DNA from 3 places in the Blastococcus jejuensis genome. Region 2 is predicted to be linked to each of the others. Evidence: riboswitches for the same ligand, from Rfam matches in the RefSeq annotation. Region 2 holds a riboswitch; each other region holds the start of a gene.
The links. Region 2 has a riboswitch for thiamine pyrophosphate ahead of ABD644_RS18485 (ECF transporter S component). Riboswitches for the same ligand answer to the same signal wherever they lie in the genome.
Positions count from the first base shown of each region.

Region 1 (3,252 bases), on a different contig from region 2:
GCTGGCGGTGGTCTTCACGGGCGTCTATGCGCTGGTCCGCCACCGGCTGCCCGGCCGGACGGACCTGGCCCGGGTGTGCCTGCTCGCCGGGATCGGTTTCGGCATCTTCGCCCTGTTGCCGGCGTTGAAGATCCCGGCCAATCCGCCTGCCCTCGGTGACCCCGCGACCGTCGGCACCCGGACGGCGATCTACGGGACCGTCCTCCTGAGCGGCATCGTCTCCGCGATGCTGGTCGCGGCACTGGTCAGCTTCCTGCAGAGCCGGGCGGTCAGTCCCGCGGCGACCGCGACCGCCGCCGTCGGGACGCTCACCCTGCTCCTGGGGACCATTCTCGTCCTGATCCCCGCCAATCCGGACCCGATCGCCGCGGACGTGCCCGCGGCGATGGTGTGGGACTTCCGGGTCGCCTCGCTGGGGCAGCTCGCGGTGCTGTGGACGACCCTGGGCCTGGCCGGCGGCTGGCTGGTCGACCGGCTGGCCCGCCCACCGATCACGGGATGAGCACGGCGCGGCCGAGCACCCGGCCGGCGCGCAGATCGTCGAGCACCCGCCCGACGTCGCCCAGCGGGTAGCGCGTCACCCGCGTGATGAGCCGACCTCGAGCGGCGAGGTCGAGAGCCTCCACCAGTTCGGAGCGGCGGTTGCCGACCGACGTGACGATGCGCTGTTCCGGCACGACGAGCGACAGCGGGTCGAATTCCACCCGATCGAAGCTGTAGCCGACATAGACCAGGGTGCCACGCTTGGCGAGGGACGCCAGCGCGGCCGCACCCGTGACCCGAGTGCCGACCAGCTCGAAGACCACGTCGGCCCCAGCCCCGCCGGTCGCCGCGCGGATCGCGGCGACCACGTCCTCCCTGGCCGCGTTCACCGTCGTCTCGGCGCCCAGCTCCCGCGCGAGTGCCAGCCGTTCCGGGTTGCGGGCGACGGCGATGGGTCGCGCTCCGGCTTCCCTGAGCACCTGCACGAGCGCAAGGCCCACTCCACCGCTGCCGTAGACCACCGCCGTGGCGCCCGCGGTGATCCCGGCAACGTCGACCGCGTGGAGCGCCGTGGTGCCGCTGCAGCAGAGAGCGGCCGCCTCTGCCAGGTCGAGTCCCTGGGGAACGGGCACGGTCGCCGACGCCGGGACGACGAGCTGCTCGGCGAACCCGCCGTCGGTGCCGAAGGCCAGGAAGCCCAGCGGGGCGTCGCAGAGATGGTCGTCCCCCGTGCGGCACCACCGGCAGCGGCCGCAGGCATGCAGGTAGTGCACCGCGACCCGGTCACCGGGCTGGACGTGCTCGACGGCCTCGCCGACCTCGGCGACGATCCCCGCGACCTCGTGGCCGAGGGTGATCGGCCTCCGGCCCGGGGTGAGCAACCCGTCAACGAAATGCAGCTCGGTGCCGCAGACCCCAGCCGCCGCCACGTCGATCAGCACGTCCCACGGGCCTGGCCGGGGCGGCTCGACGTCCTCCGTCCCCAGCGGCCGACCGACCTCATGAAACCGCACAGCACGCACAACTGCCTCCCTACGCCGGCATGACCCGGACAGGTTCGAACGGTCGGCGGCCCTAGCCGCCCTCTCAGCCCACTCGGATGGGCTCCCGCGATACGCCGGGCAGGCTACCGCCAGGGTCCGAGGCTGCACGCGCCCGGGCGGCTGTTACGTTCGCGGCGTACGTGGCACGGGGTGTCCCGCCCGGGACTGAGAACACACCCGTCGAACCTGCTCCAGTTGACACTGGCGAAGGGATGTCACCGGCATGTCCGGATCCAGCACGGAACTGATCGACCTGCGCGCCGTCCACGAGGCGCTGCGCGCGACCGCCCCCCTGGTGCACTGCCTGACCAACACCGTCGTCCAGGCCCTCACCGCCAACGCGCTCCTGGCCGTCGGCGCCGCACCCGCGATGGTGGACGCCCCGCAGGAGGCCGGCGACTTCGCCGCCGTCGCCTCCGCGGTGCTGGTGAACGTGGGGACCGTCCACGAGCGGACCGCGGAGGCGATGCGGATCGCCGCGCGCTCCGCCGGGACGGCGGGGACGCCATGGGTCCTCGACCCCGTCGCCGTCGGCGCCCTCGCCTACCGCACCACGCTGGCCGACGAGCTGCTGGCACTGCGTCCCACTGTGGTGCGCGGGAACGCCTCGGAGGTGATGGCGCTCGCCGGCGCAGGCGCGGGCGGGCGGGGCGTGGACAGCACCGCGGGAACCGATGACGCCGCCACCGCCGCCGCCGAGCTGGCCCGGCGGACCGGTGGCGTGGTGGCCGTCAGCGGGGAGGTCGACCTGCTCACCGACGGAACGCGAACCGTCCGGGTGGGTGGCGGTTCGGTGCTCCTGACGAGGACGACGGGTGCCGGGTGCGCGCTCGGCGCCCTCGTCGCCGCCTACGTCGCCGCCACCGACGACCCGCTGACCGGAGCGGTCGCCGCCCACGCCCACGTGGCACTCGCCGCGGAACGAGCCGCGGCGACGGCCGCCGGACCGGGCACGTTCGCCGCCGCGTGGCTCGACGCACTCGACGCGGTCGACGCCGACGCGCTGGCGAAGGCAGACGTGCGCGTCGCCCGATGAGACCGCCGTTTGACCCGACGCTCTACCTGGTCACCGACACGCAGCTGTGCGCGCCGCGGCCGGTGGCCGACGTCGTCCGGGCGGCGGTGGCCGGTGGGGTGACCGCGGTGCAGGTGCGCGACAAGGGCGCCTCCCGTCGCGACCTGCTCGCCCTCACCAGGGCGGTGCAGGAGGCGGTCGCGGAGGTCCCGGGGGTGGCCGTCGTGGTGAACGACGCGGTCGACGTCGCGCTGCTGGCCGCCGCCGACGGCGTGCATGTTGGCCAGGAGGACCTGCCGGCCACCGAGGTGCGGGCCCTGATCGGCCCCCGACGGCTGCTCGGCCTGTCGGTGTCGTCGCCCGCCGAAATCGCTGCCGCCCTGGCACTGCCGACCGGGACGCTGGACCTGGTCGGCGTGAGCCCGGTGTGGGGAACGCCGACCAAGCCCGATGCCGGACCGGCTCTGGGCCTGGACGGGACCCGCGAGCTGGCGGCCGCCGCCCGCGCCGGGGGGCTGACCGCCGTGGCCATCGGTGGCATCGGCGCCGACCGGGCCGCAGAGGTCGCGGCCACCGGGGTCGACGGCATCTGCGTGGTGTCGGCCCTCTGCGCGGCGGCCGACCCGGCGTCCGCGGCCCGGAAGCTGCGTCGAGAACTCTCCCGAGGCGTGCCCGCCGAGGTGTACCGGTGACCGCCGTGGCCCTCACCGT
Region 1 covers NZ_BAAAVV010000003.1:228,565-231,816, forward strand. Annotated here, with positions in the region: gene ABD644_RS08190 (CbtA family protein) at 1-502, shown strand, start outside; gene ABD644_RS08195 (alcohol dehydrogenase catalytic domain-containing protein) at 492-1,505, opposite strand; TPP riboswitch at 1,496-1,604, opposite strand; TPP riboswitch at 1,663-1,756, shown strand; gene thiM (hydroxyethylthiazole kinase) at 1,750-2,562, shown strand; gene thiE (thiamine phosphate synthase) at 2,559-3,233, shown strand; gene thiD (bifunctional hydroxymethylpyrimidine kinase/phosphomethylpyrimidine kinase) at 3,230-3,252, shown strand, end outside.
Region 1: it holds a riboswitch for thiamine pyrophosphate, as region 2 does, so the genes downstream of both, thiM (hydroxyethylthiazole kinase) here and ABD644_RS18485 (ECF transporter S component) in region 2, are expected to answer to the same signal.

Region 2 (3,252 bases):
CGGCTGCAGGACTACCGGGAGGCGACCGGCTCCTACGACGCGATCGTCTCGGTGGAGATGATCGAGGCGGTCGGCGAGCGCTTCTGGCCGACCTACTTCGGCGCGCTGGACGGCCTGCTCGCCCCGGGCGGCCGGGTGGGCCTGCAAGCGATCACCATGGCCCACGACCGGTTGATGGCCACCCGTCGCAGCTACACCTGGATCCACAAGTACGTGTTCCCCGGCGGGATCATCCCGTCGCTGCGGGCGATCACCGACACCCTCACGGCGCACACCCGGCTGTCCGTCGTCGAACGCCGCGACCTCGGCCCGCACTACGCGCACACCCTGGCGCTGTGGCGGGAGCAGTTCCTGGCCAACTGGGACCGGCTCGAGGGCTCGTTCGACGGCACGTTCCGCCGGATGTGGGAGTTCTACCTCGCCTACTGCGAGGCCGGTTTCCGGGTGGGCTACCTCGGCGTGAGCCAGCTGGGCCTGGCCCGCCACCCGTTCGCGGGCGCCTGAGGGTGCGGATCGCCGGAGCCCGCGTCTGGGTCACCGGGGCGTCGAGCGGCATCGGGGCCGCGCTGGCCCGCGAGCTGGCCGACCGGGGGGCAGCGGTGGCGATCAGCGCCCGGAGCACGGAGAAGCTACGGGCCGTCGCCGGCGGGCGCATGCACGTGGAACCCGTCGACGTCACCGACCGCGCGGCCACGGTCGCGGCCGCCGCGAACGTCCGGGCGGCGCTCGGCGGCCTCGACCTCGCGGTGCTCAACGCCGGCACCTGGTCGAGGTTCCACGTGGATCATTGGGACAGCCAGGCCTTCGCCGACCACCTGCAGACCAACCTGATGGGCACGGTGCACGCGCTCGAGGGCGTCGTCCCCACGATGCTCGAGCAGGGCCGCGGCCAGATCGTCGGGACGGCGTCGGTCGCCGGCTACCGCGGCCTGCCGGGGGCGGAGGCCTACGGGTCGACCAAGGCGGCGCTGCTGCACCTGTTCGAGGCGCTGCGCGGCTCCCTCGGCCCGCGCGGGATCGTCGTCCAGACGGTGTCCCCCGGCTTCGTCCGCACGCCGATGACCGACCGCAACACCTTCCCGATGCCGTTCCTGATCTCACCGGAGGCCGCGGCGCGCGCCATCGCCGACGGGATCGCGAAGGACAAGGCCGAGATCGTCTTCCCGCTGCCCATGATGCTGGTCATGAAGGTCGCCCGGCTGGTCCCGGTCCGGGCCTGGACGGCGGCGACGGCGGCGATGACCCGGCGGGGCCTGCGCCGCGGGAGCTGACCGGCGGCACGGGATCGTCGGACAGGCGGGCCCAGAGCAGCTCGTCGTGCTTGAGCCCGTCCCCGTACCGGTAGGAGCGGCGCAGCCGGCCCTCGAACGTGAAGCCGGCCTTCTCGGCCACCCGCCCGGATGCCGCGTTCTCGACGGCGTGGCACAGCTCGATCCGGTCCACGGCCAGCGCGCCGAACGCCCATCGGCAGGCCGTGTCGACGGCCACCGTGGCCACGCCCCGCCCGCGAGCGGCCGGCGCGGTCCAGTAGCCGATCTCCGCGTCGCCCTGCACCGCGTCGATCGAGTGCAGCGAGACCGATGCGAGCAGCCCGTCGTCCGAGCCGACGACGGCCCACGACGCGTGCGTGCCCGACTCCCAGTCGGCCCGGCGGGCCACCAGCGCGGCTGCCTCGTCGCGCGAGCCCACCCCGCCGCCGTTCCACAGCCGGATCGAGGGGTCCTGCAGCGCCGCCCAGACCGCGTCGGCGTCGCCCGCGCGCCACGGCCGGAGCCGGAGCCACCCGCAGTCCAGCACGATCGGTTCCATCCCCCGATCGTGCCCCGAGCGGCACCGGCCGAGGGGCGGGGGCCCGCACCGTCACCGGAGGTCTAGGCTTCTGCGCACAACAGAAGAAACCGACAGGGGAGCGCTTCGGCGCTGAGAGTGCGGGACACCGCAGACCCTCGAACCTGATCCGGGTCATGCCGGCGCAGGGAGTCTGGAGGAGCTATGGCCGAACAGGCCGTCCGTCCGTCGTCCACCGATGCCACCGAGCCGGGTCGTGCCGGCGTGCGCTGGCGCACCGTCGACATCGTCGTCGCCGCCGTCCTCGGCGTCGCCTTCGGCGTCGTGTTCTGGGCCTGGAACCTCGTCTTCGGCGTGCTCTCGGCGCCGCTGGACTTCTTCCCGCCGCTCTCGGCGATCCTCAACGGCGTCTACCTGATGCCGGGCGTGGTCGCGGGCCTGCTGATCCGGAAGCCCGGGGCGGCGGTGTTCGCCTCCACGCTGGCCGCGGCGGTCAGCCTGCTGCTCGGCTCGCCCTACGGCGGGATCATCGTCGTCTACGGCCTGGTGCAGGGCCTCGGCGGCGAGCTCGGTTTCCTGCTCACCCGGTACCGCAGCTTCGGCTGGGCGACCGCGGTGCTGGCGGGGGTGACCGCCGGCCTGTCGACGTCGATCCTCGACCTGAGCCTCTACTACCCGGTCTCGGCCGAGTACCCGTTCTGGGTGTTCACGCTGCCCTACACGCTCTTCACGACGCTCTCCAGCGTGCTGCTCGCCGGCGTCGTCGGGCTCCTGCTGGTCCGTGCCCTGGCCCGCACCGGGGCGCTGAGCTCGTTCGCCTCGGGCCGCGCCCGCGTCTGACCGGCCGGTGACCACCACCGGTGGTGTCGCCCGCACGACGACCGGCCCGGTCCGCGTCGTCGCGCGGGGGCTCGGCGTGCGCCACCCGTCGCGGCTCGCCTGGGCCCTGACGGGGGTCGACCTCGTCGTCGAGCCGGGCGAGCGGGTGCTGCTCACCGGCGCCTCGGGGGCGGGGAAGTCGACGCTGCTGTCCGCGCTGGCCGGGATCCTCGACGCCGAGGGCACCGAGGTCGCCGGCGAGCTGACCATCGACGGCGCCCCGCCCCGGGCGGCCCGCGGCCGGCTCGGTCTGCTGGCCCAGGACCCGGACAGCCAGCTGGTCATGACCCGCGCCGGCGACGACGTCGCGTTCGGGCTGGAGAACGCCGGCCTGCCGCGCGAGCGGATCTGGCCGCGGGTCGACGCGGCGCTGGAGGCCGTCGGCTTCCCGTACGGCCGGGACCGGCCCACGCAGGCGCTCTCGGGCGGTGAGAAGCAGCGCCTCGTACTCGCCGGCGCCCTCGCCCGCGATCCGGGCCTGCTCCTGCTCGACGAGCCGACGGCGCAGCTGGACCCACCCGGGGCGGCGCTGGTGCGTGGCGCCGTCGCGCGCGCGACCGCCCACCGGCGGGCCACCGTGATCGT
Region 2 covers NZ_BAAAVV010000011.1:52,569-55,820, forward strand. Annotated here, with positions in the region: gene ABD644_RS18470 (class I SAM-dependent methyltransferase) at 1-504, shown strand, start outside; gene ABD644_RS18475 (SDR family NAD(P)-dependent oxidoreductase) at 507-1,271, shown strand; gene ABD644_RS18480 (GNAT family N-acetyltransferase) at 1,183-1,809, opposite strand; TPP riboswitch at 1,894-1,996, shown strand; gene ABD644_RS18485 (ECF transporter S component) at 1,993-2,628, shown strand; gene ABD644_RS18490 (ABC transporter ATP-binding protein) at 2,636-3,252, shown strand, end outside.

Region 3 (3,252 bases), on a different contig from region 2:
CGTGGCCGAGCTCGGTGAGCGGTGGGTGCGGCGTCTGCCCCTGCATCAGGCCCGCGGCGTTCCATTCGCTCTGACCGTGGCGGACGAGCAGCAGGGTGATCGCGGCGGCCATGGTGGGTGGGAGCCTAGCCAAGCCCCCGAGGCGGTTCCGAGCGTGCTCGTGGTCGGTGGCGGGGTGCGCGGTACCCTCCGCTGGTTCGTGCCGATCCACCACGGGGGAATCTCATGCGGCTGCGTCGTCTGCTCGCCCGAGCCGTGTCCACGGCGGTCGCCGTCCTCGCCGTGGGCGCGCTGGGTGTGGCACCGGCCGCCGCCATCGCGAACGGCGTCGCGGCACAGGAGGGGCAGTTCCCGTTCGCGGTGCAGCTGCGGCTGGATGACATCACGCGATCGGACGGGACGACGTACGACAGCGCGTGCTCGGGTGTGCTCATCTCCCCGACCTGGATCATGACCGCCGGTCACTGCTTCCACGACGGGAACCGGAATCGTGTCAGTGGGGCACCCCGTTACGCAGCGACCGCTCGCCTCGGGACCGCCAACACCACGGACCCCGCCGCCGGCGTGACCCGGACCGTCGAGTGGGTCGAGCAGTCCGGCGTCAACGACATCGCCGTGGCCCGGCTCGACGCCCCGGTCGACGGCATCGCCCCGCTCGACCTGAACACCCAGGCGCCGAGGAAGGGGCAGATTCTGACCTTCGCCGGCTGGGGCGCGACCAGCAGCGCGGGCGCGCCCAGCGACCAGCTCTACTGGGGCGAGGTCAAGGTCAGCGCCGTCAAGACGGTCGACGTCCTGGTGAAGGGTTACTGGCCCGCGCCCACCACGAGTGCGTGCCCGTACGACTCGGGCGCGCCCTACTTCGCGACTCCCAGCGGCTCGAGCCCGATCCTGGTCTCGGTGGAGAGCGGCGGCCCGAACTGCCCCCACCGGCTGCAGGAGACGACCGCCCGGGTCGATGTCGTCGCCGGCTGGGTGAGCTCCGTGGTGACCGACCTGCCCTGACCACGGGGCGCGCGTTCCGCGAGCTGCCGCGTCGCGTCGAGGCCGGCACAGCCGGTCCGATCCCGGGTGCCTGGCTGCCCTACAGTGGTCCCGCCACCGCGGGAGCCCGGCGTACCGGGCTGAGAAGACGGCTGAGACGGCCGCTGACCGCCACAACCTGATCCGGTTCGTACCGGCGTAGGGAGGGGATCCCCGTGACAGCTCCGTCCACCACCTTCACAGGCAGCCGCAAGACGTACCTGGCGGGCCCGCGTCCGGACATGCGGGTACCGATGCGCGAGGTCGTGCTCAGCACCGGCGACTCCGTCGTCTTGTACGACACGTCGGGTCCGTACACCGACCCGGCCGCAGAGACCGACGTCCGCACCGGGTTGCCGGCCGTGCGCGCGGCGTGGATCGCCGAGCGCGCGGACACCCAGATCTATGAGGGACGACCGGTCCGAGCCGAGGACGACGGGCGCCGTCCCGGTGACCTGCGCAACCTCGACGCGGTCTTCGGGGGCGATGGCCGCCGCCCCCGGCGGGCTGTCGGCGACGCGGCCGTGACGCAGCTCGGCTACGCCCGGCGGGGTCTGATCACCCCGGAGATGGAGTTCATCGCCGTCCGGGAGGGAGTGTCGGTCGACACCGTGCGTGCCGAGGTCGCCCGAGGCAGAGCGGTGATCCCGGCGAACGTGAACCACCCGGAGTCCGAGCCGATGATCATCGGCCGGGAGTTCCTGGTGAAGGTGAACGCCAACATCGGCAACTCGGCCGTCGCTTCCTCCATCGAGGAGGAGGTGGACAAGATGACCTGGGCGACCCGGTGGGGCGCGGACACGGTCATGGACCTCTCCACCGGCCGCAACATCCACAGCACCCGCGAGTGGATCCTGCGCAACTCCCCGGTGCCGATCGGCACAGTGCCGATCTACCAGGCCCTGGAGAAGGTCGGCGGAAAGGCCGAGGAGCTGACGTGGGAGGTCTACCGCGACACCGTGGTCGAGCAGTGCGAGCAGGGCGTCGACTACATGACCGTGCACGCCGGCGTCCTGCTGCGGTACGTGCCCCTCACCGCCCGGCGCAAGACCGGCATCGTCAGCCGCGGGGGGTCGATCATGGCGGCCTGGTGCCTGGCCCATCACCAGGAGAACTTCCTCTACACCCACTTCGCCGAGCTCTGCGAGATCCTGCGTGCCTACGACGTCACCTTCTCCCTCGGCGACGGGCTGCGGCCGGGTTCGGTGTACGACGCCAACGACGAGGCGCAGCTGGCCGAGCTGCGCACCCTGGGTGAGCTGACCACGGTGGCCTGGGACCACGACGTCCAGGTGATGATCGAGGGCCCGGGCCACGTGCCGATGAACAAGATCAAGGAGAACGTGGACCTGCAGCTCGACCTGTGCCACGAGGCGCCCTTCTACACGCTGGGCCCGCTCACCACGGACGTCGCGCCCGGCTACGACCACATCACCTCGGCGATCGGCGCGGCGATGATCGCCTGGCACGGGACGGCGATGCTCTGCTATGTGACGCCCAAGGAGCACCTGGGACTGCCCGACCGGGACGACGTCAAGGACGGGATGATCGCCTACAAGATCGCCGCCCACGCCGCCGACGTCGCCAAGGGCCACCCCGGCGCTCAGGCGTGGGACGACGCGCTGTCCGACGCCCGGTTCGAGTTCCGCTGGGAGGACCAGTTCACCCTGGCCCTGGATCCCGACACCGCCCGGTCGATGCACGACGAGACGCTGCCCGCGGCGCCGGCCAAGACGGCGCACTTCTGCTCCATGTGCGGCCCGCACTTCTGCTCGATGCGCATCTCGCAGGACGTGCGCCGCTACGCGGAGGAGCGGGGGCTGACGTCGGAGGAGGCGATCGAGGCGGGGCTGAAGGAAGGCGGCCGAGTTCACCGCGCACGGCGGCCGCATCCAGCTGCCGCTGGCGACGTAGCACCGTGACCCCGGGCGAGCGGGTGTGGCCCCGGCCGGTGCCGCTCGTCGGTGACGGGTCGGCCGCCTCTGAGCGAGCTGCCGACCCCACCGGCTGGGCGCTGACACCGGGTCTCCGGGCGGGGCTGTACGAGGCCATCGGGGCCCGGCGCGACGTCCGCCGGTTCCGGCCCGACCCGGTGCCCGGTGAGGTGCTGGACCGGGTACTCGGGGCGGCCCATGCCGCCCCGTCGGTCGGGCACAGCCAGCCGTGGCGGTTCCTGATCGTCCGCGACCCGGAGGTCCGGGACCGGGCAGCGGTCCTCACCGACCGCGA
Region 3 covers NZ_BAAAVV010000003.1:234,059-237,310, reverse strand. Annotated here, with positions in the region: gene ABD644_RS08230 (histidine phosphatase family protein) at 1-112, opposite strand, end outside; gene ABD644_RS08225 (S1 family peptidase) at 226-1,005, shown strand; TPP riboswitch at 1,094-1,206, shown strand; gene thiC (phosphomethylpyrimidine synthase ThiC) at 1,200-2,945, shown strand; gene bluB (5,6-dimethylbenzimidazole synthase) at 2,942-3,252, shown strand, end outside.
Region 3: it holds a riboswitch for thiamine pyrophosphate, as region 2 does, so the genes downstream of both, thiC (phosphomethylpyrimidine synthase ThiC) here and ABD644_RS18485 (ECF transporter S component) in region 2, are expected to answer to the same signal.